3 linked regions of the Pseudorhodoplanes sinuspersici genome follow. The main gene of each other region encodes a partner of the protein of the gene in region 3 in a complex. Links are inferred from orthologs where the notes say so. Each region holds a gene or a part of one and is shown on either strand. Other genes may lie near its edges.

Evidence for each region.
Region 1: the proteins of dnaN (region 3) and CAK95_RS22015 are in contact, whole or in part, in a solved structure (PDB 1OK7), measured with the Escherichia coli proteins. The link is inferred for Pseudorhodoplanes sinuspersici from one-to-one orthologs.
Region 2: the proteins of dnaN (region 3) and CAK95_RS23320 are in contact, whole or in part, in a cryo-EM structure (PDB 8GIZ), measured with the Escherichia coli proteins. The link is inferred for Pseudorhodoplanes sinuspersici from one-to-one orthologs.

Annotation. Positions count from the first base shown.
Region 1 is NZ_CP021112.1:4,511,351-4,518,366, reverse strand. The notes cover bases 1-2,794. They hold CAK95_RS22015 (DNA polymerase IV), read left to right. Parts: upstream 1-660; coding sequence 661-1,929; downstream 1,930-2,794. Other genes in these bases: CAK95_RS22010 (cell envelope integrity EipB family protein), read right to left, coding at 1,975-2,794; CAK95_RS22020 (DUF3572 domain-containing protein), read left to right, coding at 283-630; CAK95_RS22025 (response regulator), read right to left, coding at 1-202. Also shown: more of CAK95_RS22010, read right to left, coding at 2,795-2,844; CAK95_RS22005 (RidA family protein), read left to right, coding at 2,990-3,457; CAK95_RS22000 (glycerophosphodiester phosphodiesterase family protein), read left to right, coding at 3,485-4,210; CAK95_RS21995 (GNAT family N-acetyltransferase), read left to right, coding at 4,233-5,486; CAK95_RS21990 (HIT family protein), read left to right, coding at 5,492-5,920; CAK95_RS21985 (AzlD domain-containing protein), read right to left, coding at 5,925-6,272; CAK95_RS21980 (AzlC family ABC transporter permease), read right to left, coding at 6,269-7,003. UniProt on the Escherichia coli protein: Poorly processive, error-prone DNA polymerase involved in translesion repair and untargeted mutagenesis. Copies undamaged DNA at stalled replication forks, which arise in vivo from mismatched or misaligned primer ends.
Region 2 is NZ_CP021112.1:4,788,693-4,794,155, reverse strand. Bases 2,472-5,463 are described here. They hold CAK95_RS23320 (DNA polymerase III subunit delta'), read left to right. Parts: upstream 2,472-3,449; coding sequence 3,450-4,478; downstream 4,479-5,463. Other genes in these bases: metG (methionine--tRNA ligase), read left to right, coding at 4,600-5,463; tmk (dTMP kinase), read left to right, coding at 2,785-3,453; CAK95_RS23330 (D-alanyl-D-alanine carboxypeptidase family protein), read left to right, coding at 2,472-2,758. In the rest of the region: CAK95_RS23345 (hypothetical protein), read left to right, coding at 1-209; CAK95_RS23335 (septal ring lytic transglycosylase RlpA family protein), read left to right, coding at 519-1,385; more of CAK95_RS23330, read left to right, coding at 1,463-2,471. UniProt on the Escherichia coli protein: Part of the beta sliding clamp loading complex, which hydrolyzes ATP to load the beta clamp onto primed DNA to form the DNA replication pre-initiation complex.
Region 3 is NZ_CP021112.1:1,932,180-1,939,209, reverse strand. What follows is about bases 2,630-5,437. They hold dnaN (DNA polymerase III subunit beta), read left to right. Parts: upstream 2,630-3,378; coding sequence 3,379-4,497; downstream 4,498-5,437. Other genes in these bases: recF (DNA replication/repair protein RecF), read left to right, coding at 4,612-5,437; dnaA (chromosomal replication initiator protein DnaA), read left to right, coding at 2,630-3,261. In the rest of the region: CAK95_RS09470 (dihydrodipicolinate synthase family protein), read left to right, coding at 1-343; rpsT (30S ribosomal protein S20), read left to right, coding at 501-767; more of dnaA, read left to right, coding at 1,813-2,629; more of recF, read left to right, coding at 5,438-5,754; CAK95_RS09440 (hypothetical protein), read left to right, coding at 5,890-6,150; gyrB (DNA topoisomerase (ATP-hydrolyzing) subunit B), read left to right, coding at 6,326-7,030. UniProt on the Escherichia coli protein: Confers DNA tethering and processivity to DNA polymerases and other proteins. Acts as a clamp, forming a ring around DNA (a reaction catalyzed by the clamp-loading complex) which diffuses in an ATP-independent manner freely and bidirectionally along dsDNA.

The sequences.
Region 1 (7,016 bases), 2.6 Mb from region 3 along the record:
GCCATTTGGTGACTTCGAGGCCAGACACTTCCGGCAGCTGAATATCCATGAGAATCAAATCGGGCCGATGCTGCCGCGCAAGGTCCATCGCATCGATCCCGTTCCGGGTGCCGATGGTCTGATAACCGTGCGCTTCCAGGAGGTCGTGGAAGAGCTTCATGTTGAGCTCATTGTCCTCCACGATCAGGACAGTCTTGGCCATTCACCGCCCCTCCCGGGCTATTCTTACCTCGCCCAGTGATCCGAGGCATTGTGCCCCTCGCCAAAATGCGGGTTCGGGCTATGAATCACGGTAATGCTGATGTGTTACGGAAAGGCAAACACAACCAGATGGCGAACAAGGTAAAGCTGACACACAGAGCCGCCGAAACTGTGGCAGTCCAAGCACTTAGCTTCATTGCTTCAGACCCCGAGCGACTGGGTTTATTCCTTGCTTCAACTGGAATCGGTCCGGGCGACATTAGGGCCGCCGCGCGCGAACCGCTGTTCCTTGCCGGCGTGCTCGATCACCTCGCCAATAATGAATCCGTCATGCTGGCATTTGCGGCGGAAACGGCTCACGAGCCAGCGAGCATTCTCGCCGCTCGCGAAGCGCTCGCCGGCCGCGATTGGGAACGCGATACGCCATGACCCAAGGTTGTCCATGACCCAAGGCTGTCCATGACTCCTGGCTTTTGCCGTGACTGCATTGTGGAGGCTGGTCCCGCCGGCCGCTGCAAGGCTTGCGGCTCGCCTCGCCTGCTCCGGCACCCCGAGATTGCGGAACTCTCGGTCGCGCATATCGATTGCGATGCCTTCTATGCCACGATCGAGAAGCGGGATGATCCGTCATTGGCCGACAAGCCGCTGATCATTGGCGGCGGCACGCGCGGGGTGGTGTCGACGGCCTGCTATATCGCGCGGACCTATGGGGTGCATTCGGCAATGCCGATGTTCAAGGCCCGGCAGCTCTGCCCAGACGCCACAATCGTCAAGCCGAACATGGCGAAATATGTCGAGGTCGCACGGGAGGTCCGCACCATCATGCGCGATCTCACGCCGCTGGTGGAGCCGCTTTCGATCGACGAGGCGTTTCTCGATCTGTCCGGCACCCAGCGGCTGCATGGCCGGAGTGCGGCAAAGTCGCTGGCGCAGTTTGCGATGGAGGTGGAGCGGCGGATCGGGATTACGGTTTCGATCGGCCTGTCCTACAACAAGTTCCTGGCGAAGATCGCGTCCGAGCTCGACAAACCACGTGGGTTTGCTGTGCTTGGGCGTGCGGAAGCCGCGAGTTTCCTTGCGCAAAAGCCGATTTCGGTCATCTTCGGTATCGGCAAGGTGGCGCAGGAGCGCCTGGCCCGCGATGGTTTTCGCACCATCGCCGACCTGCAGAAATACGATGAGACGGAATTGATGCGGCAGCTGGGCTCGGAAGGCCAGCGTCTGAGCCGCCTGTCCCGCGGTATCGACCACCGCAAGGTGGTGCCGGACCGGGACGCCAAGAGCATTTCCGCCGAAACCACGTTCAATCACGACATCGGCGCGATGCGGCCGCTGGAGAAGATCCTGTGGGATTTGAGCGACCGCGTGTCCGCGCGTTTGAAGGCCAAGGCGCTGAGTGGCTCGACCGTGACCCTGAAACTTAAAAGTACCGACTTCCAGATCCGAACCCGGGCCCGATCGCTGAGCGATCCGACGCAACTTGCCAAACGGATCTTCGACTGCGGGCGTGATCTCCTGGCCCGCGAGATCGATGGCACAAAATTCCGCCTGATCGGCATTGGCGTCTCACACCTGCAGCCATCGGACGTGGCCGATCCCGATGACCTGCTTGATCCGAAGGGGCGCAAGGCCGCCGCCAGCGAGCGCACGCTCGACGTGCTGCGCGCCAAATTCGGGCGCGGCTCGATCATACGCGGGATCGGCTTCGACGAGGATGGCGAGCGCTAGCGCAATGGCGCAATCTTACTTGCAGGCTTGTTACTTGCAGGCTTGTTACTTGCAGGGCTTGGCGGGACGCACTTCCAGCGAGGTCATTTCGCCGGCCACAACGAAATCGTTGTAGTCGAGCGACAACGCGCGCGAAATGCCGTTCTCGTATAATTCAAACCGGATCGAATAAACCGGCGTCTGCTCGCCGCCCGCCTTCGACCGATCGAAATAGCTGATGGTGACCGGCCAGCGCCGCATCTTCGAAAGCGTTTGGTCTTTCGCGGCCGCGTCCTCAGGCTTACGCGTCTCAGGCTCGATCACCGGGCCGATCACACTCAGCGTCTCATAGACCTTGTCGCCGGTTTCCGAGCCGTCGAAGACCGGGCCCTGCAATAAGGATTGCCCGGCCCGCGCGGCGACGATGATGCGGCGCATGTGATCGGTGGGGAAAAGGATACCGCCCGAATCGATACCGAATTTCTTTGAGGCCGGCTTGCTCAGATTGACGCCGACCTTCGCGCCATTGCGTTCGGCACGGCCATCGACTGCGCTTTTCAGCTTCTGATCGATGTAGTTTTGCGAGTTGAAACGGAAGGTCTTGGCGGCAGCATCTTCCCACGTGGTGGCGCGCATATCCGTCGTCATCAAGCTGCCCTCGCCGGCATCGATTTCCGATACCTGACGGAATTGCAGCGCATAGCCTTCGCAGGAATTGCCAGAAAAATCATAGAGGATGCGGCCGCGAACCGACTCGACCGGGCGGTTGCCACGCGCCGACGACAGTTTGAGGTCATAGACCGCACGATGCGGGACGAATTCCACCACGTCCGGCTTCGGCACGTCCGTCTTTTGTGCGGGAGCCGCTCCGGCAAGACCGGCCGACAACGCCACCACAGCAACGGCCGTGCACCAATCCAAACGCGTATCAGTCATGAGGAATCCTCGCGGCACCGAAGATAGAATTGCCACCGGGTTGCTGCAACTGTCTTGGATACTTGCCTTGGACACTTGCGGATAGGGTCCCAATCGGCGAAGAGAATACGTCCATTGTGAGGCGCATGCGGCGCAGGAGGAACGAATGGCCGGAGCCGTCGAGAAAAAGCTGGTCGATCTCGGAATCGTGTTGCCGACGCCTGCGGCTCCAGTCGCCAATTATGTCGGCTTCGTTCGCACCGGCAATCTGCTGGTGGTGTCCGGTCAGCTCTGCCTTGATGCCGATGGCAAGTTGGTGGCCAAAGGCAAGCTCGGTGCCGATGTCTCGATCGAGGACGGACAGAAGGCTGCCCGCGCCTGCGCAGTCAATGTACTGGCACAGATCAAGGCCGCCTTGGGCGACCTCGACAAGGTCGTGCGCGTCGTCCGCCTTGGCGGTTTCATCAATGCAGATCCAACCTTCCTCGATTCCCCGAAGGTTATGAACGGGGCCTCCGACCTCATGGTCACCGCTTTCGCCGACAAGGGCCGGCATGCGCGCAGCACGATCGGCGTTTCGGTGCTGCCGATGGATGCGGCCGTTGAAGTCGAGGGGATGTTCGAGGTCTCCTGACGCACGATCACCAACCCGGATTGCACCATGCCCGGATTGGACTGGCTGACCGCGCGGCCAGTGGCACATCGCGGATTACATGAGACGGCACGCGGCATCGTCGAAAATACCGCATCGGCCTTCTCCGCCGCGATTGTCGGGAATTACGCCATCGAGTGCGACCTGCAGCTTGCGGGCGACGGCGAAGCGATGGTTTTCCACGACGAAACGCTGGATCGATTGACGGAGCGGCGAGGCCCGATCGCTGCTCTCTCCTCGCATGAGCTGAAGACCATCAGCTTCAAAGCAACCGCCGATCGCATGATGATGCTCGACGATCTTTGCACTTTGGTTGAGGGCCGCGTCCCGCTCGTGATCGAGCTTAAAAGCCACTTTAACGGCGATGCGCGACTTGCCATACGGGCAGCGCAGGTCCTGCAAAGCTATGCCGGGCCGGTCGCCGTCATGTCGTTCGATCCGGCGATGATTTCCGCCATCGCCATGACCGCGCCGGGACTGCCGCGCGGGCTGGTGGCGGAGCGAAAGTTACTGAGCGGAATTGGTGTTGGCACCGCCACCTATTTGGGCGCGGTGTTCCAGGCTCGCCCGCACTTCGTAGCCTGGTCGGTACAAGACCTGCCAGCCTCCCTGCCGCTGCTGGCCCGCTACGCCTTCGGCCTTCCCTTGCTAACCTGGACGGTGCGAACCGACGCCGACCGTGCCCGCGCCAGCCGCTGGGCTGATCAGATGATTTTTGAGGGATTTCGGCCATAAAAGTCGGGTAAGACGTGCGGCGATGTCATCTGAATCCGCAAGCCCGACCACCGCCCGTCTCGACCTGCAAGTCCGGATCATCTCCAGCCTTGAGGAGATCGCGCCGGCCGATTGGGATCTCCTGGCCGCGCAAAAGACGCTTCACATTTTGGATGAATCCAGGTGCGAAACACAAAGAAACAGATCAGAAACCCTCGGTAATCCCTTTGTTTCCCATGCCTTTCTGTCCGCACTTGAGCGGTCCGGTTCGGCCACCTCGCGGACTGGCTGGGCGCCGCAGCACCTTCTGATCGAAACGACGGATGGCCGCTTGCTCGGGGCGGCGCCTTGCTATCTGAAATCGCATTCGCGCGGCGAGTATGTCTTCGATCACGGCTGGGCCGACGCCTATGAACGCGCGGGTGGTTCCTACTATCCCAAGCTGCAGGTTGCGGTGCCATTCACACCTGCCAGCGGCCCGCGGCTGCTGGTACCGCCGTCGCCGCACGCTAAGACGGTCCGGGAGACGCTGGCCGCCGGCCTGGTGGCGCTCTGTCAGAAGCGGCACGCCTCGTCCGTGCACCTCACCTTTCTGCCGCAGGAGGACTGGGACTTCCTCGGGACCAAGGGGTTCCTGAAGCGCACTGACCAGCAATTCCACTGGCAGAACGAGGGATATAGTTCGTTCGATGAGTTCCTTGGCGCGTTGGCATCGCGCAAGCGCAAGGTGATCAAGCGGGAACGCCGGGACGCGTCCGAATCCGGCATTACCATCCACCATCTGACTGGCAGCGACCTGACGGAAGCCGTGTGGGACGATTTCTTCGCCTTCTACATGGATACCGGCTCCCGCAAATGGGGCCGGCCCTATCTCACCCGCTCCTTCTATTCGATGATCGGCGAAACGATGGCCGACAAGATCCTGCTGGTGATGGCAAAGCGCAATGGCCGCTATATTGCCGGCGCGATCAATTTCATCGGGTCGGATACGTTGTTCGGAAGGCACTGGGGCGCGATCGAACACCATCCCTTTCTGCATTTCGAGCTTTGCTATTATCAAGCCATCGACTACGCGATTGCGAACAAGCTCAAGAGCGTTGAAGCCGGAGCACAGGGCGAGCATAAGCTGACGCGCGGCTATGTGCCGGTGACAACCTACTCCTCGCATTACATCGCCGACCCCGGGCTAAGACAGGCGATCGCGGACTACCTCAAACATGAACGCGCTTATGTGGATGCCGCAGGCCGCGAGCTTGAAGCCCTGACGCCGTTCCGAAAGACTGACGCTTTGGAGTGAGAACAATGCCGGCTTACGACCCCAATAATATCTTTGCAAAAATCCTGCGTGGCGAATTGCCGTGTAACAAGGTTTATGAGGACGACCGCGCGCTTGTGTTCCTCGACATCATGCCGCGCGCGCCCGGCCATGCCCTCGTGCTCCCCAAAAGCCCCGCCCGTAATGTGCTGGATGTTGCACCGGACGACTTCGCACATGTGATGAAAATCGCGCAAAAAGTTGCGAAAGCCGGCATGCAGGTATTCGAAGCCGACGGCGTCACGATCCAGCAATTCAATGAGAGCGCTGGCGGCCAGGTCGTCTTCCACCTGCATGTGCATGTGATCCCGCGCAAGGAAGGCGTGATGATGAAGCCGCCGGCCAGCGAGAAGGAAAAGCCGGAAATCCTGGCCGCTCAGGCCAAGAAGCTGGCCGCGACGATGCAAGCAGCCTGACACTTCAAGGTCGCAACGCGAGCGCGCCCAGAATGAGAACCGCTTCGCCGGTGGCAACGCCGGCGAAGACCGAGCGCCGGAATAGGACGAACCCTACAAAGCCCGCGGCAATCGCGACAAGCCGCACCGCCAGCGGTACCGACGCCAGCGCGCCGGGCGCAAAGAAGATCAGCTTGGCAATGACGGCGGCAAGGACCGCCGTTGCGACTGCCCTCACCCAGACCAGGATTTCCGATTCCTGATCGACGCCGCGCGCAAGCATAAAACCCAGCCAGCGCCAGATCTCATTCGGAAGAAACCCGGCAAGGACCAGCACGAGATAAGGCCACAATTCAGAGGTGGTCAGGCTCATCGCAGGCTGTCCCGCAGACGATGTGCGAGATAGGCCAGTGTGCCACCGCCGACGCCGGCCCACATCACGTCGAGCTCGACATTACGATACGCAAGGATGGGCCCGAGGACCAAACCCAGCAGCAGCGCCAGTCGATCAACGAGGAAACTGGAGTTGCGGGCGATCGACACCAAAAATGACATCGGCGTCAGGAAGAGTAGCGCAGCGGTCAAAAGCGATGGCAGGCCAGCCGCAAGATAATAGCCCAGCACGGTCGCCAGCATCGCCGAAGCCATGTAGCCTGTGGCAATACCGTTCGCGAACGGAATGCGCCGCTCGGCCGGCATCTGCGGCGCCAGCCGCATCGTCTCCACCCACATGCTGACGGCCGTGAAATGCGCCGGCGCCAGTAGCTGATGGGTCTTTGTCTTGGGGCCGCGCAGGAGCGGCATCAGCGAGACAACCATCGGCAGCAGGCGCACACCGCTCAGTCCGACAGCGATCGCAGCTTCGACGATCTGTGCGCCGCCTCCCAGCGTCGAGATGAGGATGACCTGAGCAGGCCCCGCCCAGACGAGCAATGTGGACGTCGTGACCCACAGCAGGCTGAAATTGAAATCGTAGGCAAGCGCGCCGATGCCGATATAGGTCCCGAACAACACATAGGCGAAAACGGAAAAGGCGGCCGCGCGCAGGCCGCCGAGATAAGCCGCAGTGCTGCTCGGGAAGTCGATTGCGTAGGGGGCCGGCATCGCGCGCACCATG
Region 2 (5,463 bases), 2.9 Mb from region 3 along the record:
ACAATCTCCGAATAACCAAGGGAGCGGGTGGGCCCCGCGGTCAGTACCTACTCACGATGACACGTCATGCGAGCGTGTTCATTGTGTTCTCGACGTACAAGAACCTCCGGCTAAATCCCGCCGTTAGCGACCCCGATTTTCCGGCACATTTCTCTCACGAATTTAGAGATTGGGAGCCTAGGGCCGAGCCTGGGGCCGGTTCAGATTGAAATTATAAATATTTATATATATCAAATAGTTGCAACAAATTTCTGGCGGAAGGGGTGGGATTCGAACCCACGGTACCCTTGCGGGCACGCCGGTTTTCAAGACCGGTGCCTTAAACCACTCGGCCACCCTTCCGTTGCGGCTTCAATGGGGGATGCTCGCGACCATTGCAAGCGTCACGGCAGAGGTCATCCCAACCTGATAACAATACCATATTAACCAACTGATCATGCGGACCATTTGCGTGTCGCGCGGGTCACGCTATGGTGAATCGCGGGCAGGGGATGCCTGGGACGTGATTTGGGGACGGAATGCCGTCAATTCGGGGGAAGAGCGCGGTTCGCGCGGTCGCTGCTGTCGCAGCCTGTCTGTTGCTGGCCAACTGCGCCGCCTCGGACAAATTCGCCCGCAAAGTCGACCCGAAATATGGAGTTTCCGCCAGCCCGCGCGTTGTGCAGCTCGGCGAGCGCGCGCCGAAGGGCGGCGGCGTCTATCGCGTCGGCAAGCCTTATGTCGTGGCCGGACGCACCTATAATCCGGAAGAAAATACCAACTACAAGGCCGAGGGTCTTGCATCCTGGTACGGCACGGATTTCCACGGCCGACTCACCGCCAATGGCGAAGTTTTCGATATGGAATCGATCACCGCCGCGCATCCGACGCTGCCGCTGCCGTCCTATGTTCGCGTCACAAATCTGGCGAACAAGAAATCGCTGGTCGTACGCGTGAACGATCGCGGGCCGTTCCATGGTAATCGCGTGCTCGATGTCTCACACAAGAGCGCGCAACTTCTCGGCTTCAAAGGAGCCGGCGTGGCGCGGGTGAAGGTCGAGTATATCGGCCGCGCGGCGCTTGAAGGCTCCGATGATTCGCGCCTGATGGCGACCCTGCGTCAGGGCGAGCCGGCGCCAACGCCGATTCTTGTGGCATCAGCCGGACGAACCGGGCTCAACCTGCCGGAAGCGCGTGGCGGTATTAGCGGTCCGGTCCCGGTTCCGGCTGGCCGACCCTACAATCTGGGGGATGCGTCCTCCGCATCCCTGACCGATGTGACAGCCGCAGAGCGCCGCCAGACGTATCAAGCGGTTGCGGATAGGCCGCGTGGGGCGGTTTCCGGTTCCGCATCGCTGCGCTATGATAGCCCTGTCGGATACGTGAGCGGCCGCGGCCTTTACTAGCAATCCCGCCTGACAATCCGATCGTCGCTTGGGGGCGTCGTTTGCGCGGGGTCCGCGCCGGGAATGTTGTCGGTCCGATGAATCTGAAATCGCTCGTTCAAGGCGCGCTCGATCAATTGGAGCGCGATGTCGTCCGAAAACCGTTTCGCATTTTTCGGTATCGTGCTCTCGCGACGTTGGTTGCCGTGTCGCTCGTCGGCAGCGCGCTCAGTCCTTTGCAGGCGGCGCCCGCCTCGATGGCCGGCGGCAAGACCAAGGATGAGGGCGGTTTCCAGACCGCGGCGCCGTACGCGATCCTGATCGAGGCGGAAAGCGGCACCGTCCTGTTCGAGAAGAGCGCGGACACGCTGGTCGCGCCAGCCAGCCTTGCCAAGCTGATGACCGCCGAGACGGTGTTCAACGAGATCAGGGAAGGCAACGTCAAGCTCGACGAGGAATATGTCGTCAGCGAGCACGCATGGCGCAAAGGCGGGGCGCCCTCCGGCGGCTCGACGATGTTTGCGCCGATCCATAGCCGCATCAAGGTCTCGGACCTCTTGCAGGGAGCTATCATCCAGTCCGGCAATGACGCCTGCATTGCACTCGCCGAAGGGATCGCCGGTAACGAGGAAAACTTCGCGCGGATGATGAATGCGCGGGCGCGCGAGCTTGGGCTGACGCAATCGAACTTTACCAATCCGACCGGGCTGCCCGATCCAGACCAGCGCGTCACCGTGCGAGAACTGGCGAGGCTCGCCCGCCACATCGTTGCGACCTATCCCGAATTTTATAAGTGGTACAGCGAGAGGGATTTCACCTGGAACAAGATCCGGCAGTCGAACCGCAATCCGCTGCTGGCGATGAATATCGGCGCCGATGGTCTGAAGACCGGTTTCACAAAAGAATCCGGTTACGGTCTTGTTGGTTCGGCCGTGCAGAACAACATGCGCCTGATCGTCGCCGTGAACGGCCTCAAGACCGCGAACGAGCGCGCGGACGAAGCACGCAAGCTTTTGAATTTTGGTTTCAATGGATTTGAGTCGCGTCTCTTGTTCGCCGAAGGCCAGAAGATCGGCGACGCGCGTGTGTTCGGCGGCGAACAGCGTTACGTTCCGCTCGAAGCCGCAGGCAAAATACCGGTTCGGATATTGGTGCCGAAGAACAGTACCGAGCGGATCATTGCGCGCGTCGTCTATCAGGGGCCGCTGCGGGTGCCGGTCGAGCAGGGGGCCAAGGTTGGAACGCTCAAGGTCTGGCGCGGCGACAATGTTGCGCTGGAGGTTCCGCTGCAGACCGCTGAAAGCGTGATGCAGGGCCCGATCCATCGTCGTGCGGTGGATTCGGTCACTGAAATCTTCGGCGGCTGGTTTCGGGCCGGCCTGAAAAAGCTATAACGCCGCCTGCAACAAACGAGAGCTTCATGCGCGGCAGGTTCATCACCTTTGAAGGTGGCGAGGGCACCGGCAAATCGACACAGGCAAAGCGCCTGGCCGAGCGCCTGAAGACGCTCGGCATCGCCTCGATCCTGACCCGCGAACCCGGCGGTTCGACCGTCGCCGAGATCATTCGCCATGTCCTATTGTCGGGTGCCGCAAAGCCGCTCGGTGCCGAGGCCGAAACGATGCTGTTCGCCGCCGCCCGCGACGATCATTTGACGCAAACGATTCGTCCGGCGCTTGAACGCGGCGAGTGGGTCGTCTGCGACCGCTTTTCGGATTCGACGCGTGTTTACCAAGGCGTGCTGGGGCAGGTTGATTCCCGACTGATCAAGCGGCTGGAGAAGATCACGGTTGGCGACACAAAGCCCGATCTGACATTCGTTCTTGATGTGCCGGCCACAATCGGTCTGGCTCGTGCCAAATCGCGGCGTGGCAATGCGGAGAGCGATCGCTTCGAAAGCGAGGATCTCGCATTCCACGAGCGTCTGCGTGAAGCCTTTCGACAGCTCGCGAGCAGCGAACCGGATCGCTGCGTCCTGGTTGATGCCGGCCGCCCGCAGGACACGGTCGCCGATGACATCTGGGCTGCGGTGTCGCGCAAGCTCGATCCGGCCACAACGCCGCTTTCGATCGAGGATCTCGGCCAGTGAAAAGCGTTGCCGGTGCAGCGGATGAGGATGGTATCAGCCATCCGCGCGAGACCTCGGTTCTGTTCGGGCATAGCGAAGCAGAGCAGACGCTGCTCGATGCCTATCGATCCGGGCGCATTCCGCACGCCTGGCTGATCGGCGGCCTGCAGGGGATCGGCAAGGCGACACTGGCCTTTCGCATGGCCCGTTTCGTGCTAGCGCATCCCGATCCGGCGGCACCTGTGGTTCAAGAGGCAAGATCGCTTGCTGTCTCACCAGACAATCCAACGGCAGGATTAATCACGGCGCAGTCGCATCCCGATCTGCTGGTTTTGGAGCGTACGGTCGGCGACACCGGTAAACTGCGCAGCATCATCCGCGTCGAGGATGCGCGCAAGGTCGCGATGTTTCTCGGCTCGACTGCAGGCTTTGGCGGCTGGCGTGTTGTGATTGTCGATGCGGTCGACGATCTCAATGCCGAAAGTGCCAATGCGCTGCTTAAGGGCCTTGAGGAACCGCCGTCACGGTCGCTGTTTCTTCTTGTCAGTCACGCGCCTGGCTCCGTCCTGCCGACCATCCGCTCGCGCTGTCATCGGCTGATGCTGCGTTCGCTCGCGACCAGCGATCTGCGTCAGGCGCTGGCGCAGACGACGGGAGAGAGTGTCGAGCCTGATGTGATCGAGGCGGCCGAGGGCAGTGTCGGCCGCGCCTTGTCACTGCTGGATGGCCCGGCTTTCAAGTTGCGTCGGCAGACTGCGGCACTGCTGGAGCGGTTGCCGGTCACCGACCCGCGCGAGCTGCACGCCTTGGCCGACGCGCTGGCGATCAGCGACCTGCGCGCTTTCGAAGTGGCGCTCGATGCCATCAACGACTGGATGACGGCGCGTTTGAACATCGTTCAGCATGACAAGGCAAAGGCTGCGCGCCTCGCCGATGTCTGGCAGGAGATCAATAGCGTTGCGCGCACCACCGATATCTACAATCTTGACCGCAAGCCCTTGATTTTCCGGGCCTTCGCCCGTCTTGCCGAGGCCGCTCGCGACTGATAGCCCTGTCGGCCGATCCTGCCCGCGCTACTCGGTTCCGGTTGCGCCGGGTTTCCGATCCGGGCAAGCGGACTTAAATCTTGAATCTTGCCAACCCCATAGACCAGATTGAACGCATCCGATGCCGGCCAAGCCCAGCTATTACCTGACCACTGCGATTTCCTACCCCAATGGCGTACCGCATATCGGCCACGCCTATGAGGCGATTGCGACCGACGCGATCGCCCGCTTCATGCGACTCGACGGCTACGACGTCTATTTCCTGACCGGCACCGACGAGCACGGCCAGAAGATCCAGCAGACGGCCACGAAAGAGGGGATGAGTGCGCAGGATCTTGTCGATCGCAATGCGCAGCGCTTCCGCGAAATGGTCGAGCGCATGAATTGCTCGAACGATGACTTCATCCGGACCACGGAGGATCGCCACCACAAGGCTTCGATGGCGATCTGGGAGCGGATGGAGAAGGCGGGCGACATCTATCTGTCGAAATATGCCGGCTGGTATTCGGTTCGTGACGAGGCCTATTACGCCGAGAACGAAACCCATGTGAACGAGCACAAGGTGCGGCTCGCGACCAAATCTGGCACACCGGTCGAATGGGTCGAGGAGGAGAGCTATTTCTTCAAGTTGTCCGCCTATCAGGACAAGCTGCTCGACCTTTACGCCCAACACCCGGACTTCGTTTTGCCGAAGGAACGCCTCAACGAAGTGGCAAGCTTCGTGCGCGGTGGCCTGCAGGACTTATCGATCTCGCGCACGACCTTCGACTGGGGCATCCGCGTCCCGGGCAACGACAAGCACATCATGTATGTGTGGGTCGATGCGCTGACGAATTATATCACCGCCATCGGCTTTCCTGACGACAATGAGATGTTCAACCGATACTGGCCGGCGAATCTGCACGTGATCGGCAAGGACATCGTGCGTTTTCATGCGGTCTATTGGCCGGCTTTCCTGATGTCGGCGGGACTTGCCGTGCCGCAT
Region 3 (7,030 bases):
GATCGCGCCGGGATTCGACGTCTTCCCATCGACCGAAGCAGCCTTGATCGAGGCACGCTCGGGTGTTTTCGCGGGTTGCATCTCGGCCACCGCCAATTGCAATGCCGACCTCTGCCAGCAGGCCTGGGCGACCGGCGATGCTGTCGCACATGAACGAGCCGTCGCCATCCGTAAGCTTTTCGACGGCAAGCCGCTGGTTTCCGGGATCAAGGCGCTGCTGGCACACATTCATGGCGACCCGGCCATCGCAGCCGTGAAACCACCCCTGGCTCCGCCATCTGCGGCCGACCGGACAGCGATCCTGGCCGGATATGACGCCGTCCGGGCCAAAAAGGTGGCCTAAGGGGCCCAAATCCGGCCGTTTCCTTGATTGACGTTCGCCGGCCCGGCGACTATAACCCCGGCCAAATGAGGCGGCGGCCTTCCGCCGCCTCTCTTTATTCCCAAACATTGTCCTGACGCCGGACCATCGGCGCGGACCAGTTGGCACAGAGGTTTCGATGGCCAATACCCGCTCGGCCAAGAGAAAGACGCGCGAGATTGCGCGTCGTACCAAGATCAACCAGCATCGTCGTTCGATGATGCGCGGTCATATCCGCAAGGTTGAGGAAGCGATCACCAGCGGCGACCGCAACGCTGCACTCGCCGCTCTGAAGGCGGCCGAGCCGCAGATCATGCGCGCAAGCCAAAAGGGCATCGTTCACAAGAAGACGGCGAGCCGCAAGGTATCACGCCTGACGCATCGCATTGCGAAGCTGGCTCAGTAATTCATAAAGCAGCGCGTTTGCTTTTGACGAGTGTTTAAAAAACCCGGCGCGAGCCGGGTTTTTGTTTTGCTCCTGCTTAATGACGATGTTGCCATCGCCAATGGTGATACGCAACTACGCCCACTAGCCCCTCGCCCCCAGGCCGACATCAGGATGTCGGGGCTTAGCCTGAATTTCGCTCAAAAAAACCATCGCGATAATAAAGATTTAACGGCTATGCGCTGCCGGGAGTTTCAAATCCGGCGTCAAACACCGCTCAACCGTTGCCAGCGTGTGTCTTTTTTTTGAAAACAAATTTCGTGTTGCGCCGCATTTATTTGAAAAAACCGCACGGCGATTCAAGACGTTGGGATGACAGAACGACGAAACATGCTGTCTTTTCGGTCACAAGTGTGTCGTTCGCGAAAACCTGACTGACAAACTCGTTGCAGTTTGAGAGCGCGCGTGTATCTTCAAAACACCGCCGCGCGACTGCAGCGGCGGTCTTCAAATAGTGGTTTGGTTTGAAACTCATCGAAGATGAGAACGGGTGAAATGCGTCTGAATTTCTCATCTTCGTGGCACGGGCGACAACGAGCCGAACTTTAGACATCACTGCTGAACTGTGCGGTGTCGCGTAATCGTATCGGCACCGCAAGGAAGCTCCCGAACTTTAACGGCGACAAATAATCGGACCACCGTGTGGAGGCGCGCGGATGGCAGGGGGAGTTATGACGACGGGCCGATCAAAGAGCCGCACCAAGATGCGGTTGCAAAACGAAAAATGCCCGCTTGATAGCGGACAGAGGACTAGCCGGCTTATGCCGGACGCGGCGGACCTGATGCGGCACACCATGATCACAACAGGATCATTGGGCGCGGACGCTCCCCCGGATAGTCGATAGAACGCGCTCTTTCGATTGTCCGTGCAGTGTCAGACCACTCTGACGCGCAGGATCATCTCCCTGTAACGCGACATGCTGAAAGAGCTGCGTTCCAGCCCAGGACCTTTCTGCGTCCTGACTTTCACCTATTGGCTTTCGACATTCGGGAAGAGGCGACCGAAATGACGAACTTGAATACGAATTCCGAACAAGAGCGTTGGACCCGCGTGAAGGGCCGACTCAAAGCGGAAGTTGGCGACGATATTTTCTCAAGCTGGTTTGCGCGCATGGACCTCGAAGCGGTAGAGAAAGATACCGCGCGCCTGTCCGTACCGACGCGCTTTCTGAAGAGCTGGATTCAATCGCATTACAGCGATCGCGTGCTGCGCTGCTGGCAGGCTGAAGAGCACAACGTTCAGCGCATCGACATCATGGTGCGGACGGCCGCGATTAAAGTCGCACCGGCGAAGCCGCGCGCCGACGAGCAGCCGGAGCCGGTGCGCGAGCAGAAGGAGAAGACCAACGGCGCCGAGGTCAAACTCGCAACGGCGGCGGCCATGCCGGTATCGGCGGCGCATGAAGCATCGGGTGGCTCGCCGCTCGATCCGCGGTTGACCTTCGACACCTTCATGGTCGGACGTTCGAACACATTGACGCATGCGGCCGCAAAGCAGGTGGCAGCAGCGCGCCGTGGCGACATGGTGATGTTCAACCCGCTGTACATCCATGCCGGCGTCGGCCTCGGAAAGACGCATCTGCTGCAGGCGATCACCTGGGCCGGCAACGCCAACGGCGACCGCAAGGTGCTGTATCTCACCGCGGAGCGCTTCATGTATGGCTTCGTATCGGCGCTGAAGAGCCAGACGGCGATTGCCTATAAGGAAGCGCTGCGCGGCATCGACGTACTGGTGATCGACGACCTGCAATTCCTGACCGGCAAGAACATGCAGGCGGAATTCTGCCACACGCTGAACGCGCTGATCGATGCTGGCCGGCAAGTGGTGGTCGCCGCCGACAGGCCGCCAGCCGACCTCGAAACCCTTGACGATCGCGTGCGCTCGCGTCTTGCGGGTGGGCTTGTCGTGGAAATGGGTCCGCTTGGGGAAGAATTGCGGTTCGAAATCCTGAAGAACCGCATCAGCGCAGCCCGCCAGCATCATCAGGGCTTCGAGGTCCCCGAGACGGTGGTGTCCTACATCTCGAAATCGATCACGCATAACGGCCGCGATCTGGAAGGCGCGCTCAATCGTCTTTTGGCCCTGAGCAAGCTGACCGCTCAGCCGGTGACCATGGAAGTGGCCGAACGCGAGGTGAAGGACCTGATCCGTCCGCAGGAGCCGAAGCGGGTCAAGATCGAGGACATCCAGCGCATTGTCGCGCGGCAATACAATGTCAGCCGGTCGGACCTCCTGTCGTCGCGGCGGACGGCCAATGTCGTGCGCCCGCGTCAGGTGGCGATGTACCTGGCGAAAACGCTCACGCTGCGGTCGCTGCCCGAAATTGGCCGCCGGTTTGGCGGGCGCGACCACACCACGGTCCTGCACGCGGTCCGCAAGATCGAGCATCTCGTCGGCACCGACACCTCCCTGGCGGACGAAGTCGACAGCCTGAAGCGGCAGCTTCAGGAGTAGAAAAAGGGTTGCCGAAACTGCTGCGGCACGGCACTTTCGCGTCCCCCGGCCACCGGCACCCGCCGGCGGCCGGTTATCGTCACAGCGGCGCCTTTGCAGGCGAGTCGGGGGTTGCGGATGAAGGTCACAGTCGAGCGCGCGCAATTGCTCAAATCGCTCGGGCACGTGCATCGCGTGGTCGAGCGACGGAATACCATTCCGATCCTCGCCAATGTGCTCATCCGGGCTGAGCGCGCCAAACTGTCGCTCAAGGCCACCGACCTCGATCTCGAAGTCAATGAAACGATTGCTGCCGAAGTGTCGCCCGCGGGGGCGATCACGGTGCCGGCGCATATGTTCTACGATATCGTCCGTAAGCTGCCGGAAGGTTCGCAGATCGTTGTCGAGGCGACGGGCGACCGCGGCATCCTGACGATCCGCGCCGGCCGCTCGCGCTTCACACTGCAGACATTGCCCGAAAGCGATTTTCCCGATCTCAATGCCGGCGACATGACCCACAGCTTCAAGCTGCAGGCCGCCGAATTGAAGAAGATGATCGACAAGACCCAGTTTGCGATCTCGACCGAAGAGACGCGCTACTATCTCAACGGCATCTATCTGCACACAGCGAACAGCGCTAAAGGCGAAACCCTACGCGCCGTTGCGACCGACGGCCATCGTCTGGCGCAATTCGAAATCCCGCTGCCGTCCGGCGCTGCCGGCATGCCGGGCGTGATCGTACCGCGCAAGACGGTCGGCGAAGTGCAGCGACTGATCGAAAGCAGCGATCAGGAAATCGCGATCGAATTGTCGACGTCGAAAATCCGTTTCACCATCGGCGACGTGGTGCTGACCTCGAAACTGATCGACGGCACCTTCCCGGATTACGGCCCGGTGATCCCGCTGAACAATTCCAAAATCCTGCAGGTCGACAAGAGCGAGTTCGAACACGCCGTGGATCGCGTCTCGACGGTATCGAGCGAACGCGGCCGGGCGGTGAAGCTCGCGCTCACCGGCGGCAAGCTGACATTGTCCGTCAACAATCCGGATTCCGGCAGCGCCACCGAAGAGATCGAGGTTGAATACGACGCCGATCCGATCGATATCGGGTTCAACTCGCGTTACCTGCTCGACATCGCCTCGCAGATCGAAAGCGAGACCGCCGTGCTGAAGCTGGCCGATCCCGGTTCGCCGACGCTGATCCAGGACAAGGAGGGCGGCAACGCGCTCTATGTGCTGATGCCGATGCGGGTGTGAGCAAGCGCCGGTTGGGCACACTCTCTCCGCTCATTCCCGCTACGGCGGGAAACCAGCACAAGATAAACTGGGTCCCCGCTTTCACGGGGACAAGCGGATACTGATATCCCGCCCATGCCAGCCGCCTCTATCCGACGCCTAAGCTTGACCAACTTTCGCAGCTACCGCGCCGCAAGCCTTGTGGTGAGCGAGCAGCCTGTCGTGCTCGTGGGACCAAATGGGGCGGGCAAGACCAATCTGATCGAGGCCATTTCCTTCCTGACGCCAGGACGAGGCCTCCGGCGCGCGACGCTCGACGAGGTCGCCTTCGCTGAAGGTGATGGCTCCTGGGCCGTCTCAGCCGAAATCGAGGGAGCGTTGGGGCTGACCATGCTCGGTACCGGCATCGAAGCTCCGCAGGCAGGGGAAACCACCGGCGGGCGTCGCTATCGGATCGATCGGGAGCCTGCCGGTTCCGCCGCGGACTTTGCCGATCACCTGCGTATCGTCTGGCTGACTCCGGCCATGGACGGCCTGTTCGGCGGGCCCGCGGCCGAACGCAGACGCTTCCTCGACCGACTGGTATTGGCTGTCGATGCCAGACATTCGAGCCGTGTCTCCGCTCTCGAGCGATCGCTGCGCTCGCGCAACCGTCTTTTGGAAAGTCCCAATCCCGATCCGCATTGGCTCGACGCCGTCGAGCATGAAACGGCGGAGCTTGCTGTTGCGGTCGCGGCCCTGCGCAGCGAAACCATGACGCGGCTGCAAACCGCTCTCGCGGCGGGCCGCGGCGCGGCCACAGCATTTCCGTTTGCCGAGATCAAATTGAATGGCTGGATGGAGAATGCGCTGCTCGCCGAACCCGCATCCGAGATCGAGCAACGTTATCGCGATGTGCTCCGCAATAGTCGCTCGCGCGATGCCGCTGCGGGCCGCACGCTCGATGGCCCGCATCTCACCGATCTCGAGGTCACCTATGGACCAAAAGGCATTCCGGCAGCCGACGCCTCGACGGGCGAACAGAAAGCGATCCTGATCCGTCTGGTGCTCGCGCATACTGCCCTGATCGCCGACATGACTGGCTACGCACCATTGTTGCTGCTCGATGAAGTTTCGGCGCATCTCGATCCGGCGCGGCGGCGCGCGCTCTATGATGCGCTCGCCGAGCTTGGCGCGCAGGTTTGGATGACTGGCGCCGATCCGCAGGCTTTCGACGATATCGCCGATCGCGCGCAGATTTTCGATGTGACGCAGGGCCAAGTCACATCACGCCGCTGAGACGGTTCCCAGCACGTATGCGTCTTTCTTCACCTGTACATGTGGAACTGCTGTTGCAGCTGGGGTTTGTCCCAACAAGAAAAAAGCCGAACGGGCTGGCCCGTCTCAGGGCCCGCTTGGGCTGGGAGTTGCGAGATGGCGAGGAAAACCGGAAGCGCGGAGAAACACAAAACCGGACCCGAGGAAATCAACAAGCGCCTGCAGGAAGCCCTTGATGGCCTGCGTAAGGATGTCACGCGCGTCGAGATCTGGGCAACGGCCCTTGGTTCCTTCACCGAGGCGATTCCGGACTATAGTCCCAGCAAGACATTCGAACTTGGACCAGACATCGACGCCGAAAACCAGACCAAAAACGAGACATCGGCGCCCCCCGGAACCGACCGCAAAAGGCGCTGAAAATCAGCCGGCTCACCGCCGCAGGAAAGGCCTAATTTCTGCCCTCTGCCGGTCTTGAAAAATTGTTCAAATACAACCACTTAAGCTATTGAAAATCGGGCTGTACGCCTCGACTTTTTCGTGTCACATCAGACACGATTTCACGCATTTTTTCGACACTGATTCGAAGGCCCCTATGGCTGAGCCCGCTCGCGACGATACTCCTGAGACGTCTTCCGGTTACGATGCCGAATCCATCAAGGTCCTGAAGGGCCTGGATGCCGTACGCAAGCGGCCGGGCATGTATATCGGCGATACCGACGATGGCTCCGGCTTGCATCACATGGTTTACGAAGTCGTCGACAACGCGATCGACGAAGCCCTTGCGGGTCACGCGAGCAATGTGATGGTCACGCTCAATCCGGACGGTTCCTGCACCGTACGCGATGATGGCCGCGGTATCCCCGTCGACATCCACAAGGGCGAAGGGGTCTCGGCTGCGGAAGTGATCATGACGCAGCTCCATGCCGGCGGAAAATTCGATCAGAATTCCTACAAGGTCTCCGGCGGCCTGCATGGCGTCGGCGTGTCCGTGGTCAATGCGCTATCAACCTGGCTGAGGCTCACGATTTGGCGCGACGGCAAAGAACACACCATGGAGTTCCGCGACGGTGTCGCGCAGGCACCATTGCAGGTGACCGGTGACGCCGAGGGTCGCAAGGGAACGGAAGTGACATTCCTGCCCTCGCCGCAAACCTTTACGATGACCGAGTTTGATTTCTCGACGCTTGAGCATCGTTTGCGCGAATTAGCGTTCCTGAATTCCGGCGTGTCCGTGATCCTGACCGACGCACGCCATGCCGTCGAGAAGCGCGAGGAAATGCGCTACGATGGCGGTATC